Regions from separate parts of the Streptomyces rubellus genome, predicted to be linked through region 1. Evidence: riboswitches for the same ligand, from Rfam matches in the RefSeq annotation. Region 1 holds a riboswitch; each other region holds the start of a gene.
What was found. Region 1 has a riboswitch for cyclic di-AMP ahead of V1L54_RS15620 (transglycosylase family protein). Riboswitches for the same ligand answer to the same signal wherever they lie in the genome.
Positions count from the first base shown of each region.

Region 2: linked by a shared signal. The riboswitch ahead of V1L54_RS03795 (LysM peptidoglycan-binding domain-containing protein) and the one ahead of V1L54_RS15620 (transglycosylase family protein) in region 1 are both predicted to bind cyclic di-AMP.
Region 3: linked by a shared signal. The riboswitch ahead of V1L54_RS19965 (M23 family metallopeptidase) and the one ahead of V1L54_RS15620 (transglycosylase family protein) in region 1 are both predicted to bind cyclic di-AMP.

Region 1 is NZ_JAZDCX010000011.1:206,895-210,693, reverse strand. Features, by position in the region: gene V1L54_RS15625 (NADP-dependent isocitrate dehydrogenase) at 1-634, opposite strand, end outside; gene V1L54_RS15620 (transglycosylase family protein) at 863-1,996, opposite strand; cyclic di-AMP (ydaO/yuaA leader) riboswitch at 2,003-2,215, opposite strand; gene V1L54_RS15615 (DM13 domain-containing protein) at 2,677-3,270, opposite strand; gene V1L54_RS15610 (arsenate reductase ArsC) at 3,444-3,799, opposite strand, start outside.
Region 2 is NZ_JAZDCX010000002.1:320,262-324,060, forward strand. Features, by position in the region: gene V1L54_RS03785 (cytochrome P450 family protein) at 1-264, shown strand, start outside; gene V1L54_RS03790 (transglycosylase family protein) at 397-1,407, shown strand; cyclic di-AMP (ydaO/yuaA leader) riboswitch at 1,646-1,818, shown strand; gene V1L54_RS03795 (LysM peptidoglycan-binding domain-containing protein) at 1,823-2,479, shown strand; gene eno (phosphopyruvate hydratase) at 2,780-3,799, shown strand, end outside.
Region 3 is NZ_JAZDCX010000017.1:34,361-38,159, forward strand. Features, by position in the region: gene V1L54_RS19955 (antibiotic biosynthesis monooxygenase) at 1-427, shown strand, start outside; gene V1L54_RS19960 (PPOX class F420-dependent oxidoreductase) at 492-953, shown strand; gene V1L54_RS19965 (M23 family metallopeptidase) at 1,236-2,303, opposite strand; cyclic di-AMP (ydaO/yuaA leader) riboswitch at 2,315-2,472, opposite strand; gene V1L54_RS19970 (PP2C family protein-serine/threonine phosphatase) at 2,790-3,799, opposite strand, start outside.

The sequences.
Region 1 (3,799 bases):
CGCGCAGGACGGTGGTGGAGCCGTCGTCACCGGCCAGCTCGATGCGGAGCGAGCCGTCCTCGGCGACGACCGCGGACTTCTCGGTGGAGCGGAAGTCGTCCTGGCCCATGGTGGCGACGTTCGTCTTCGACTCGGCGGTCCAGGCGCCCATGCGGTGCGGGTTGGTCCTGGCGTAGTTCTTCACCGAGGCGGGGGCGCGGCGGTCGGAGTTGCCCTCGCGCAGCACCGGGTTGACGGCGCTGCCCTTGACCTTGTCGTAGCGGGCGCGGATCTCGCGCTCCTCGTCGGTCTTCGGGTCGTCCGGGTAGTCCGGGAGCGCGTAGCCCTGCTCCTGCAGCTCGGCGACGGCCGCCTTCAGCTGCGGGATGGAGGCCGAGATGTTCGGCAGCTTGATGATGTTCGCCTCGGGCGTCTTCGCCAGCTCGCCGAGCTCGGCGAGCGCGTCGCCGATACGCTGGTCCTCCCTGAGGTACTCGGGGAAGACCGCGATGATCCGCCCGGACAGGGAGATGTCCCGGGTGTCCACCGTGACCCCGGCCTTCGAGGCGTACGCCTGGACCACGGGCAGGAACGAATACGTCGCCAGGGCAGGGGCCTCGTCGGTGTGCGTGTAGATGATGGTCGAGTCAGTCACCGGGTGCTCTCCGCTCCACGTCTGCAACATTGCTCGACATCAAGATATCTCGTGGGCCCCGCTCCCTTCGACTCTCCCCTCCGCTCTCCTCCACTGCTTCCCGGCTCCCCACCCGATTCCCCCTCGGCGGGGAGCCGCGCCGGCGGCACGGGCGCCGCAGGACACGGCGGGGGCCGCCGGGCGGACGCCCGGCGGCCCCCGCCCGTCCCCGGGGACGGGCCGGTACGGTCAGTACGGTCCGTTGACGTTGTCGATCGACCCGTAGCGGTCGGCCGCGTAGTTGCAGGCGGCGACGATGTTGGCGACCGGGTCGTACTGGCTGTTGGCGGTGCCCGGCACATGGTAGGCGTCGAAGGTCGGCTTGATGACCTGCAGCAGGCCGATGGAGGGAGTGCCGCGCTGGGCGTTGATGTCCCAGTTGTTGACGGCGTTCGGGTTGCCGCTGGACTCCCGCATGATGTTGCGGTGGATGCCCTGGTAGCTGCCGGGGATGCCGTGGGCCCGCATGATGTCCAGGGCCTCGCGGATCCAGCCGTCCAGGTTGTCGGCGTAGGCCTTCGCCGACTGCGGCTGCGCGGACTGCCGGGCCTGCGCGGCGGGGCGGGCCTCGTTCTTCTTCGGCGCGGCCTTCTTCGGCGCGGCGCTCGGGGTGGCGCCGGACCGGGCGGTGTCGAGGGTCAGCCGCTGGCCGGGGAAGATCCGGTTCGGGTCGTCGCCCACCGTCTTCCGGTTGGCCTCGTAGACCGCCTCCCAGCCGCCCTCGACGCCGTGGCCGGTGGCGATGCCGTAGAGCGTGTCACCGCTGAGGACGGTGTAGGTGCCGGGGCCGGCGGACTTCCGCTCCGCCGCGGCGGCTCTCTCGCCCTGCCGGCTCTTCTGGACCTGCTGGGTCTGCTGGGTCTGCTGGGTCTTCCCGGTCTGGGTGCGGACCTCGGAGCGCTGCCGGTCGGCGGCTCCGGCGTCCGGCGTACCGCCGTCCCGGCTGAGGCCGGCCGCGGGGCCGCAGGTGGGCCAGGCGCCCGGCCCCTGCATGTCGAGCAGCTTCTCGGCGGCGGCGATCTGCTCCGCCTTGCCGGCCAGGTCGGCGCGCGGCGCGTACCGGGTGCCGCCCGCGGCCTCCCAGCTGGACTGCGAGAACTGCAGTCCGCCGTAGTAGCCGTTGCCGGTGTTGATGGACCAGTCGCCGCCGCTCTCGCACTCGGCGACCTCGTCCCACACGGCGACGGAGGCGGCGTTCGCGCTGCCCGCGGTGAGCAGCGGCGCGGCCACGCCCGCGCCACCGGCGGTGAGGACGACGGAGAGACGGGAGAACTGACGGGAGATCACGGGCGTGCGCGGGCGACGGTGTCGGCCTCGAGACATGGGGGGATGTCCTCTCCTACGCCTGCGAGGTTAGCTGTCGGATTCGGGCTGGAGTTGCCCGGCCGTTCCCGGTGCGCCGAGGCGCGCCGGGGAGTGGCTTCACCCCGAGCCGTACCGGCGGAAAGCACGGTACGGCGGATATGTGGTTTCCCCGCTCCTGCCGCGTTCGACTGCGGTCCGTCCCCCCGACCGGGCGGCAGGATTCGGCGTACCGGCGGTGGGGCCTCCGCCCTGGGACCGGAGGCCAGGAAACATAAACACAACCAATTCCCGGAAACAAGGGACCAAAAATCCGCCGGGTCACACGATCACCGCAGGCCTGTAGTGGTTGGCCACGGTACGTGGCCGATCTCCTCCCGGGAGTGAGAGGTCACCCGGCCCGCCGATCGGCCAAAGTCCGGCGGAAATCGGGGAATCGGCGGCGGGGGACGGGTCCTCTTCCCAGGAGGCAACCGCCGGTGAAATGGAGGAGTGATTCCCGACACATCCGCCGGACGGTTTTCTTTACATCACCCGATCAGGAACTTTGCGCACCTCTCCGGAGAATACCGGAAAACGACCGCACCCCTTCGTGAGTTATTCGGCCTTTCTGTCCGCTGTGCCCCTTTCAGGGCTTTCGGTCTCTTCGTGTGCTTACCCGGGGACCGGGCCGGTCGCCGCCGGGCGCGCCCGGCCACCCGTCAGGCGCGGGTCAGCTCCGCCGCGCCGAAGGAGACGTCGAAGCGGTCGCACCAGATGCTCACACTGGTGAACCCGGCCGGGTCGACGTCGTCGGGCAGCGGATAGTTCTGGTCGCCCTTGTTCCCCTTGAGCTTGCCGAGACTGACGTACTTCCCGTCGTCGAAGACGCTCCAGCCCGCCCGGCCCTCCTTCACCGGCGCGTCGGTCAGCCAGACGTACAGGTCCGGGCCGTTGCTGGTGTCGAGGCCCTCCAGGCGCAGGACATGGGAGCCGTCGGCCAGCCGGAGCAGCCGCACGGAACCGGAGGTGGTGTGCTCATGGCTGATCAGATCGCCGCCCGCCAGCGTCCGCGGCTCCTGCGGTGCGGACGGCGTGGACGACGGGGACGGCACCGGGGAGGCGTCCCCGGACGGCGCGGAGGCCGTCGGCGGGGCCGCCGTGTCCGCGGCGGCGGGCAGCGCCTCCTGGACGGTCTCGTCCTGCCACAGCTTCCACGGCTGGAACCAGTACAGCCCCACCCCGGCCGCCACGACGGCCAGCACCGCCACCCCCGCGACCACCGGCCTGCCCAGCACCTGGCGCACACGCCCCATCCCGTTCTCCTCCTGGTCCGTGCCTCGGTCCGGCACACCATTCAACGCGGCCGGCGGCACCCGCGGGCCGTTCGGAGGATGACGGAACCCTTACGGCTCCCCGGCGCTCCGGCCGCTCCGGGGACACGCCGGAGGCAGGGCGCGGCCGCGCCCCGGCGGACCGCACATGGCGGTCACCGGACGGGCTCCGGGGCGATCTCGGCGATCAGGCCCTCGATACGGGCCTTGATCTCGTCACGGATCGGGCGGACCGCCTCGACCCCCTGCCCGGCGGGATCGTCGAGCTTCCAGTCGAGGTAGCGCTTGCCGGGGAAGACCGGGCAGGTGTCCCCGCACCCCATGGTGATGACGACGTCGGACGCCTGGACGGCCTCGACGGTCAGCACCTTGGGCACCTCGGCCGACATGTCGATGCCGACCTCGCGCATGGCCTCCACCGCGGCGGGGTTGACCGCGTCAGCCGGGGCGGATCCGGCCGAGCGGACCTCGACGCGGTCGCCGGCCAGACGGGTCAGCCAGGCGGCGGCCA
Region 2 (3,799 bases), on a different contig from region 1:
CGCGACCCGGAGAGGTTCGCTCACCCGGATGTACTGGACCTTACACGTAGTGACAACCAGCATCTCGGCTACGGGCACGGCATCCACTACTGCCTGGGGGCGCCGCTGGCCCGGCTGGAGGGACGGATCGCGCTGTCCGCCCTGCTGGGGCGCCTCCCTGACCTGCGGCTCGCGGCGGAACCGCCCGAATTGCGGTGGCGCGGCGGCCTGATCATGCGTGGACTGCGGGCGCTCCCGGTGGAGTTCGAACCGGTACACTGGTGACACAGTGTCACTTACGTGACCTACACGTGATCTACGCGACACTGGCTTGTGATGATCCGTCTCGGGCGCTACGTTCTGCCGTCAACAACCCGCAGAACCTTTCTGTCTCCCCACGTACGAGAGGCCCCACACATGCTCTCCGGGACCGGTAAGCACCGCCGCCCCCGTCAGGCCCCCGCCGCGTTCGTCACGGCGGGGATGACCGGCGCGGGAATCGCCATACCCCTCCTCGGCGCCTCGGGCGCCCAGGCAGCCGACCTCGACACCTGGGACCGGGTCGCACAGTGCGAGAGCGACGGCCTGTGGAGCGCCGACACCGGCAACGGCTACTACGGCGGCCTCCAGCTCACCCAGAAGCTCTGGAAGGAGTACGGCGGCCTGTCCTACGCCGACCGTCCCGACCTGGCCAGCCGCAGCCAGCAGATCGCGATAGCCGAGAAGATCCTCGCGGACCGGGGGCCGGAGGCCTGGCCCGGCTGCGGCATCAACGCCGGACTGCGCTACGACACCACCGGTGAGGCCCCGGCCATCGCCCCCGAGAACTACCTGCCCGGCGAGCAGCCCGCCTCCCCGTCGGCCCCCGCCGTCGAGAAGAGCGCGGACGACGCCCCGGAGAAGACCGGGAAGGCCGAGAAGGCCGAGAAGGCCGAGAAGAGCGAGAAGGCCGAGAAGGCCGAGAAGAGCGAGAAGGCCGAGAAGGCCGAGAAGAGCGAGAAGGCCGACGGGAAGGCCGACGGGAAGGCGGACGACTCCGCCGACGGGGCGGCCGTCGAGAGCCCCGGGCCGGAGGCGGCCGAGGAGTCCGGGGAGGCCGGTACGGACCCGGCCGCCGGAGCCGAGGGCGCGGAGGGCGCCGGCCCGGCGGAGGGCGCCGGGAAGCACCGCGGCGAGCGCGACCCGCTCGAGCTGGAACTGGAGCGGCAGGCGGGCGCCGGGGAGACGGCCGACCGCTCCGACGCGGCCACCGCGGGAGGCCAGGAGAGCCTCACCGCCGGGGACTACCTCGTGCAGCCGGGGGACTCGCTCGTGCGGATCGCCCAGCAGCACGAGCTGAGCTGGAGCGAGCTGTACGAGTCCAACAAGGACGTCCTCGGTGAGAACCCGGACCTGATCGTGCCGGGGCAGGGGATCGAGCTCGACTGAGCCCGCGGGATGACCCTTCCGGACCAATTCCGGGGCCTTGCGGCGTGTCCTCGCTGTCCGGCCTAATGCCGGCCCCCTGACCTGCGTACTCCACCATTCTGGCCGTCAGGAAGGGTGACGGAATGGGTTCTGACATGTTTTGAGGTATTTGCCCGGGTGTGCTTACGGTCTACTCGCTCGCGACCGCGAGTGCCACCGACCGCAGCGCCGAATCCTGCCGGCGGCCGGTGGGGTAGTCGTCGCGTCAGCGCCGCTGGCAGGAGCGGGGGAACCAGGTAGGCGCCGCCGTGGGCGCACCGCGCCCACGGCGGCTTGGGGTGAAGCCGGTACGGGGACGCCCGTCCCCGTCCGGCCGGGCTGCTCACGGCCCGAACCCGACAGCTCACCTCGCAGGCGTCGGTGAGTAGGGACGTTCATGCTGTTCACCGCCAAGGGTCACGACAGCCGTACCGTCAAGGCCGTGCGTGCGGCCGCCCTGACCGGCGCCGCGGGCGCCGCCATCGCCGTTCCGCTGGCGGGTGCCCAGGGCGCCGCCGCGGCGTCCGTGGACACCTGGGACCGGGTCGCCGAGTGCGAGAGCAGCGGCAACTGGTCCATCAACACCGGCAACGGCTACTACGGCGGACTGCAGTTCTCGCAGTCCAGCTGGGAGGCCGCGGGCGGGACCCGGTACGCGCCGCGTGCCGATCTGGCCACCAGAGAGCAGCAGATCGCCGTCGCCGAGCGGCTGCTGGCCATGCAGGGGCCGCGGGCCTGGGGCTGCGCGGACGAGGGCGGGCTCACCGCCGGCGGTCCCCGGGCGCAGGTGAACCCGGACGGCGGGGACGGGACCGGAACCGGGGTCCGGGTCGATGCCCGGACCGGTGTCCAGGGCGGCGCCCGGGCCGGGGCGGAGAGCGGGGCCGGCTCCGCCGCGGACGAGGCCAGTGCCTACGCCGTGCGGCCGGGCGACACCCTGCGGGAGATCGCCGCCGCCCACGGCACCACCTGGCAGCGGCTCTACGAGGCCAACCGGGACGTGGTCGGCGACGACCCCGACCTGATCTTCCCGGGCCAGCAGCTCAGGGTCTGAGTCCGGGCCCGTCACCCGGCGGATCCGGCCCGGTGCGGCGCGTCACCGCTCTTGCGGAGGGCGCGCCGTATCGGGTTTATTTACTTCGGAAACAAAATGGTGCCGTTCCCTGTCGAGCCGGTGTTTCCGCAGTCTTCGGCGTGTCTTCGGCGCGTCTTCGCCGACCGTTCGGCCGTACGGCGCGGACTCCCGGCGAGGTGGTGCCGCGGGGCGGATAGGCTCAGGGGCGGCAACCCCGCAGACACCTCGGTCCGGCACTCCGGCCGGACACCCAGCCAGACACACACGAAGGAGACCCCCGTGCCGTCCATCGACGTCGTAGTGGCCCGCGAGATCCTCGACTCGCGAGGCAACCCCACGGTCGAGGTCGAGGTCGGCCTCGACGACGGCAGCACCGGCCGCGCGGCCGTCCCGTCCGGTGCCTCGACCGGCGCCTTCGAGGCCCTGGAACTGCGCGACGGCGACAAGGGCCGCTACGGGGGCAAGGGCGTCGAGAAGGCGGTCCTCGCCGTCATCGAGCAGATCGGCCCGGAGCTGGTCGGCTACGACGCCACCGAGCAGCGCCTGATCGACCAGGCGATGTTCGACCTGGACGCCACCCCGGACAAGTCCTCGCTCGGCGCCAACGCCATCCTCGGCGTCTCGCTGGCCGTCGCCCACGCCGCCTCCGAGGCGTCCGACCTGCCGCTCTTCCGCTACCTCGGCGGGCCGAACGCGCACCTGCTGCCGGTCCCGATGATGAACATCCTCAACGGCGGCTCGCACGCCGACTCCAACGTGGACATCCAGGAGTTCATGATCGCGCCGATCGGCGCCGAGTCCTTCTCCGAGGCCCTGCGCTGGGGCACCGAGGTCTACCACACCCTCAAGAAGGTGCTGAAGGAGCGCGAGCTGTCCACCGGCCTGGGCGACGAGGGCGGCTTCGCCCCGAACCTCGGCTCCAACCGCGAGGCGCTCGACCTCATCCTGGAGGCGATCAAGCAGGCCGGTTACACCCCCGGCCAGGACATCGCCCTCGCCCTGGACGTCGCCGCCTCCGAGTTCCACAAGGACGGTCGTTACGTCTTCGAGGGCCAGGAGCGCACCGCCTCCCAGATGACCGACTACTACGCCGAGCTGGTCGAGGCGTACCCGCTGGTCTCCATCGAGGACCCGCTGTTCGAGGACGACTGGGACGGCTGGAAGACCATCACCGAGCGCCTCGGCGACAAGGTCCAGCTCGTCGGTGACGACCTGTTCGTCACCAACCCCGAGCGCCTGGCCCGCGGCATCGAGGAGGGCGCCGCCAACGCCCTGCTGGTGAAGGTCAACCAGATCGGC
Region 3 (3,799 bases), on a different contig from region 1:
GCTCGACCTGGTGCGCACCCGGTACTACCGCGGCTTCGGGCTGCCCGGGGACGGGAACGGGAGCGGGGAACGGCCCGAGCCGGGCTGCGTGGTGATCGTGGACGTGACGTTCGACGGGCCCGACGAGGCGCGGCAGCGGGCCTGGGTGGACGCCGTCGGCGAGGCGCTGGACACCGACCCCGCCCCGCCGGCCGGCGGCATCTCCGGGCACTTCCACCTCTCCACCGACGGCACCCGCGTCGTCAACTACGCGGAGTGGGTCAGCGAGCAGGCCCACCTCGACGCCCTGGCGGCGGCGGGCGAGGGGGTCGGCTCGCCCACCCCGCAGTGGCACCGGGTCCGGAACTTCCCCGGGCTGGTGCGCAGCGACGTACGGCGCTACCGGCTCGCGTTCACCGCCGAGCGGCCCGGGAGCGGCGGGGAATGACGGGAGGGCCGGGGGTGTTGGGGCGGAAGTGACAGCCGGGAGGACAGCCGGGGAGGGGACCGCCATGGCCGGGAACGCGGGGAAGCAGGCGCCGGAGGAGCTGCTCGCCCTCCTCGCCGAGCGCGATCTGGGGGTGCTGGTCACCCTCAGGCGGGACGGGCGGCCCCAGCTGTCGAACGTCAACCACACCTACGACCCCGAGCGGCGGCTGATCCGGATCTCGGTCACCGCCGACCGCGCCAAGACCCGGAACCTGCGGCGCGATCCCCGCGCGAGCTTCCATGTCACCAGCGCGGACGGCTGGGCCTGGACGGTGGCGGAGGGGCTGGCCGAGCTGACGCCGCCCGCCGCCGAGCCGGGCGACGCCACGGTCGAGGAGCTGATCGAGGTGTACCGGGCGATCCGGGGCGAGGAGCACCCAGACTGGGACGACTACCGGCGGGCCGTGGTCGCCGACCGGCGGCTGGTGGTACGGCTGCCGGTGGACCGCGCGTACGGGCAGCCGCCGCGCCGGACCGGCGCGTGAACGGGGTGCCGGGCCGTGCGTGAGGGTGCCGTGGGGGCGGGGAGGACCGACGGCCCTGGTGTCGGGGGGTGGATCACCAGGGCCGCCGGGGCATGTGGGCAGGTGCGGTGCCCGTACGCCGCCGCCTCGTCCCCTCCTGGGCCGGCCGACGTGCACACCGGCGGTGTGCGAGGCGGCGGCGCTGGTGGTGGGGGGTCAGTAGGAGGGGGGAGGAGGAGCGGAAGGAACCTCGTCGGGTCCGGGCCGGCACCGGAGTCCGGGCCGGCATCGGAACCGGCCGGGTCAGATCTTGAGGCCCTTGCCGCGCAGCCAGGTCAGCGGGTCGATCGGGTCGCCGCCGCCGGGGCGGACCTCCAGGTGGAGGTGCGGGCCGGAGGAGTTGCCGGTGGAGCCGACGCGGCCGATCACGTCGCCGGTGGTCACCTTGCCGCTGGTCTTGGTCATCGAGGACAGGTGGCAGTACCAGATCTCGGTGCCGTCGTCGAGCCGGAGGATGATGCGGTAGCCGTAGGAGCCGGCCCAGCCCGCCTCGACGATCTCGCCGGTGTGCACCGCCTTGACCGGGGTGCCGGACGGGGCGGCCATGTCCAGGCCGGTGTGGTTGTTCGCCCACATCGAGCCGGAGGCGCCGAACTGGGAGGAGAGCTGGAACGAGGAGAGCGGGAGGGTGTGGCTGGCGGCGAGCTTGGCCAGGCGCTCGGCCTCGGCCTTGCGCTTCGCCTCCTCGGCTGCCTTGCGCTTCGCCTCGGCCTCGGCCTCGGCGGCCTCCTCGGCGGCGGTGGCCGCGGCCTGGTCGGCGGCGGCCTGGAGGGCGGCCTGGGTGGCGCCCGTCTGCTGCTGGTCGACCTGCTGGAGGATGCGGGCCCGGAGCGCCTCGCCGGCGTCCGTCGTCAGGCTCGCGGTGGTGACGACCGGCGCGTCCTGGTCGGCGTCCCCGGTGCCCAGCGGCGACGCCTGGCCGAGGTTGAGGGGGTTGGCGGTGCTCTCGTCGGAGACCGGGGTGACATCGGTGCCGGTGTCGTCGCCGTCTATCAGGGCGCCGACGCCGGGGACGGAGTCCAGGTCCAGGTCGGGCATGGCGATGGCGGCCGGGGACTTCACCTTGGCCGTGGCCATGCCGCCCGCGCCGACCGCCGCGATCATGCCGACGCCGAGGACCGCGCCGCTGCGCGCCATGCCGTTGCGCTGCTTGACGACACGGTGCCGGCCGCGGACCGGGCGGACGGAATCCTCGGTGGGATTCCACACCCGCCGCTCCCCGTCGCCGTCCGGGCCGAACGGGGCGAAGGTGCCGGTGTGCAGGTCGTACGAGACCTCGGGGGCCTCGGAGGCCGGGCTGCTGGACGCCACGGGGGCGCTCTCCTTTCCTTCCTTCTCGCCTACCGGGTTAGCTGACGGGTTCGGAGCAGGAAGGTCTCCTACGGGCTCGCACATGCGGATGCACGTGCACGCGCTTGCCCGATTCACCCCAAGAAGTGGTTCCCCGGTTCCCTGGGTGCGGGCTCCGCGGTGGCGGAGTCGCACGGTCAGGATTCGGCGACGGCGCACGGTGCCGCCTCTTTCGACGGCAGTGACGACCGCGCTGCGTTATCGAACGTTAATAGAGGGGCAGCCGGGATTCCAAGTCCCTCCTTCACATGGTGAGTAATTTCGACGGGGATTTAACGGGGCATCTCCCGCCCAAAACGGGCGAGTTGCCACCCCCTACGGGTCGAAGAGACGTAAGTCACTCAGCTGAGGGCCGGCCAGATGGTACGGATGTGTGCACGACGGCGATACGCAGCGTGACCGACGGCGCCGCGGCCGGTGGCACCGAGGGTCACCGGGTTCACGGGGTCATCCGGGTTCGCCGGAGCGGGACGGGGGCGGGGGCGGCGCGGGGTCGCGCATGACCGCCAGCAGCGCCATGTCGTCGTCCGTACGGCCGTCCGCGTGCGCGTGGACGTCCGCGACGAGGGCGTCCAGCAGGGCGCCCGGGCCGGGGAAGCGGCGGCCGCGCAGCCGGGCCACCGGGTCGTAGAAGACGCCCTCGGCGTTCCGGGCCTCGGTCACCCCGTCGGTGTGGAGCAGCAGCAGCGCGCCGGGCGGGAAGGGCACCGGGCCCGTACCGCCGTCCGGGCCCTCCGGCGCGTCCGCCGGACCCGCCATGTCCCCCAGCCCCAGCGGCAGCGCGTACGAGTCCGGCTCCAGGGTCCGCACCGAGGCTCCGCCGGCGGACAGCAGCAGCGGGGGCGGATGACCCCGGCTGACGATCCGCACGCTCTCCGGCTCCCCGGCCGGCCCCGGCGGGAGCTCGGCCAGCACGGCCGTGACGAACTCCACGGGCCGTCCGGCGCCCCCGCCCGGGAGGCAGTCCGACTGCCCGGCCCGCTGGGACCGCTCCCGCAGGAGGGCGTGGTCGATCCGGTCCGCGACCGCCGCCAGGTCCGGCTCGGTCTCGGCCGCCTCCCGGAAGGCGCCGAGCACCACGGTGACCGTGGCCACCGCGTCCAGCCCCTTGCCGCACACGTCACCCACCAGCAGCCGCACCCCGTACGGGGTGCGCTGCACGGCGTACAGGTCGCCGCCGATCCGGGCGTAGGCGTGGGCCGCCTCGTAGCGCACCGCCAGTTCCAGGCCGCCGATCCGGCCGGGCGGCACCGGCAGCACGGCGAACTGGACCGCCTCGGCCACCTGGCGGACCGAGGCGAACCGCTGCTCGCCGTGGCGCAGGGCGTGGTTGACGGCGAGGGCCAGCACACCGAAGGCGGCGACCGCGCCCAGTCTCAGCAGGCCCTCCGTCCAGCCGGGGCCGCCCCGCAGCAGCACGGCGGCGTACGCCAGCACCGCCGCGATCCCGGTGAACA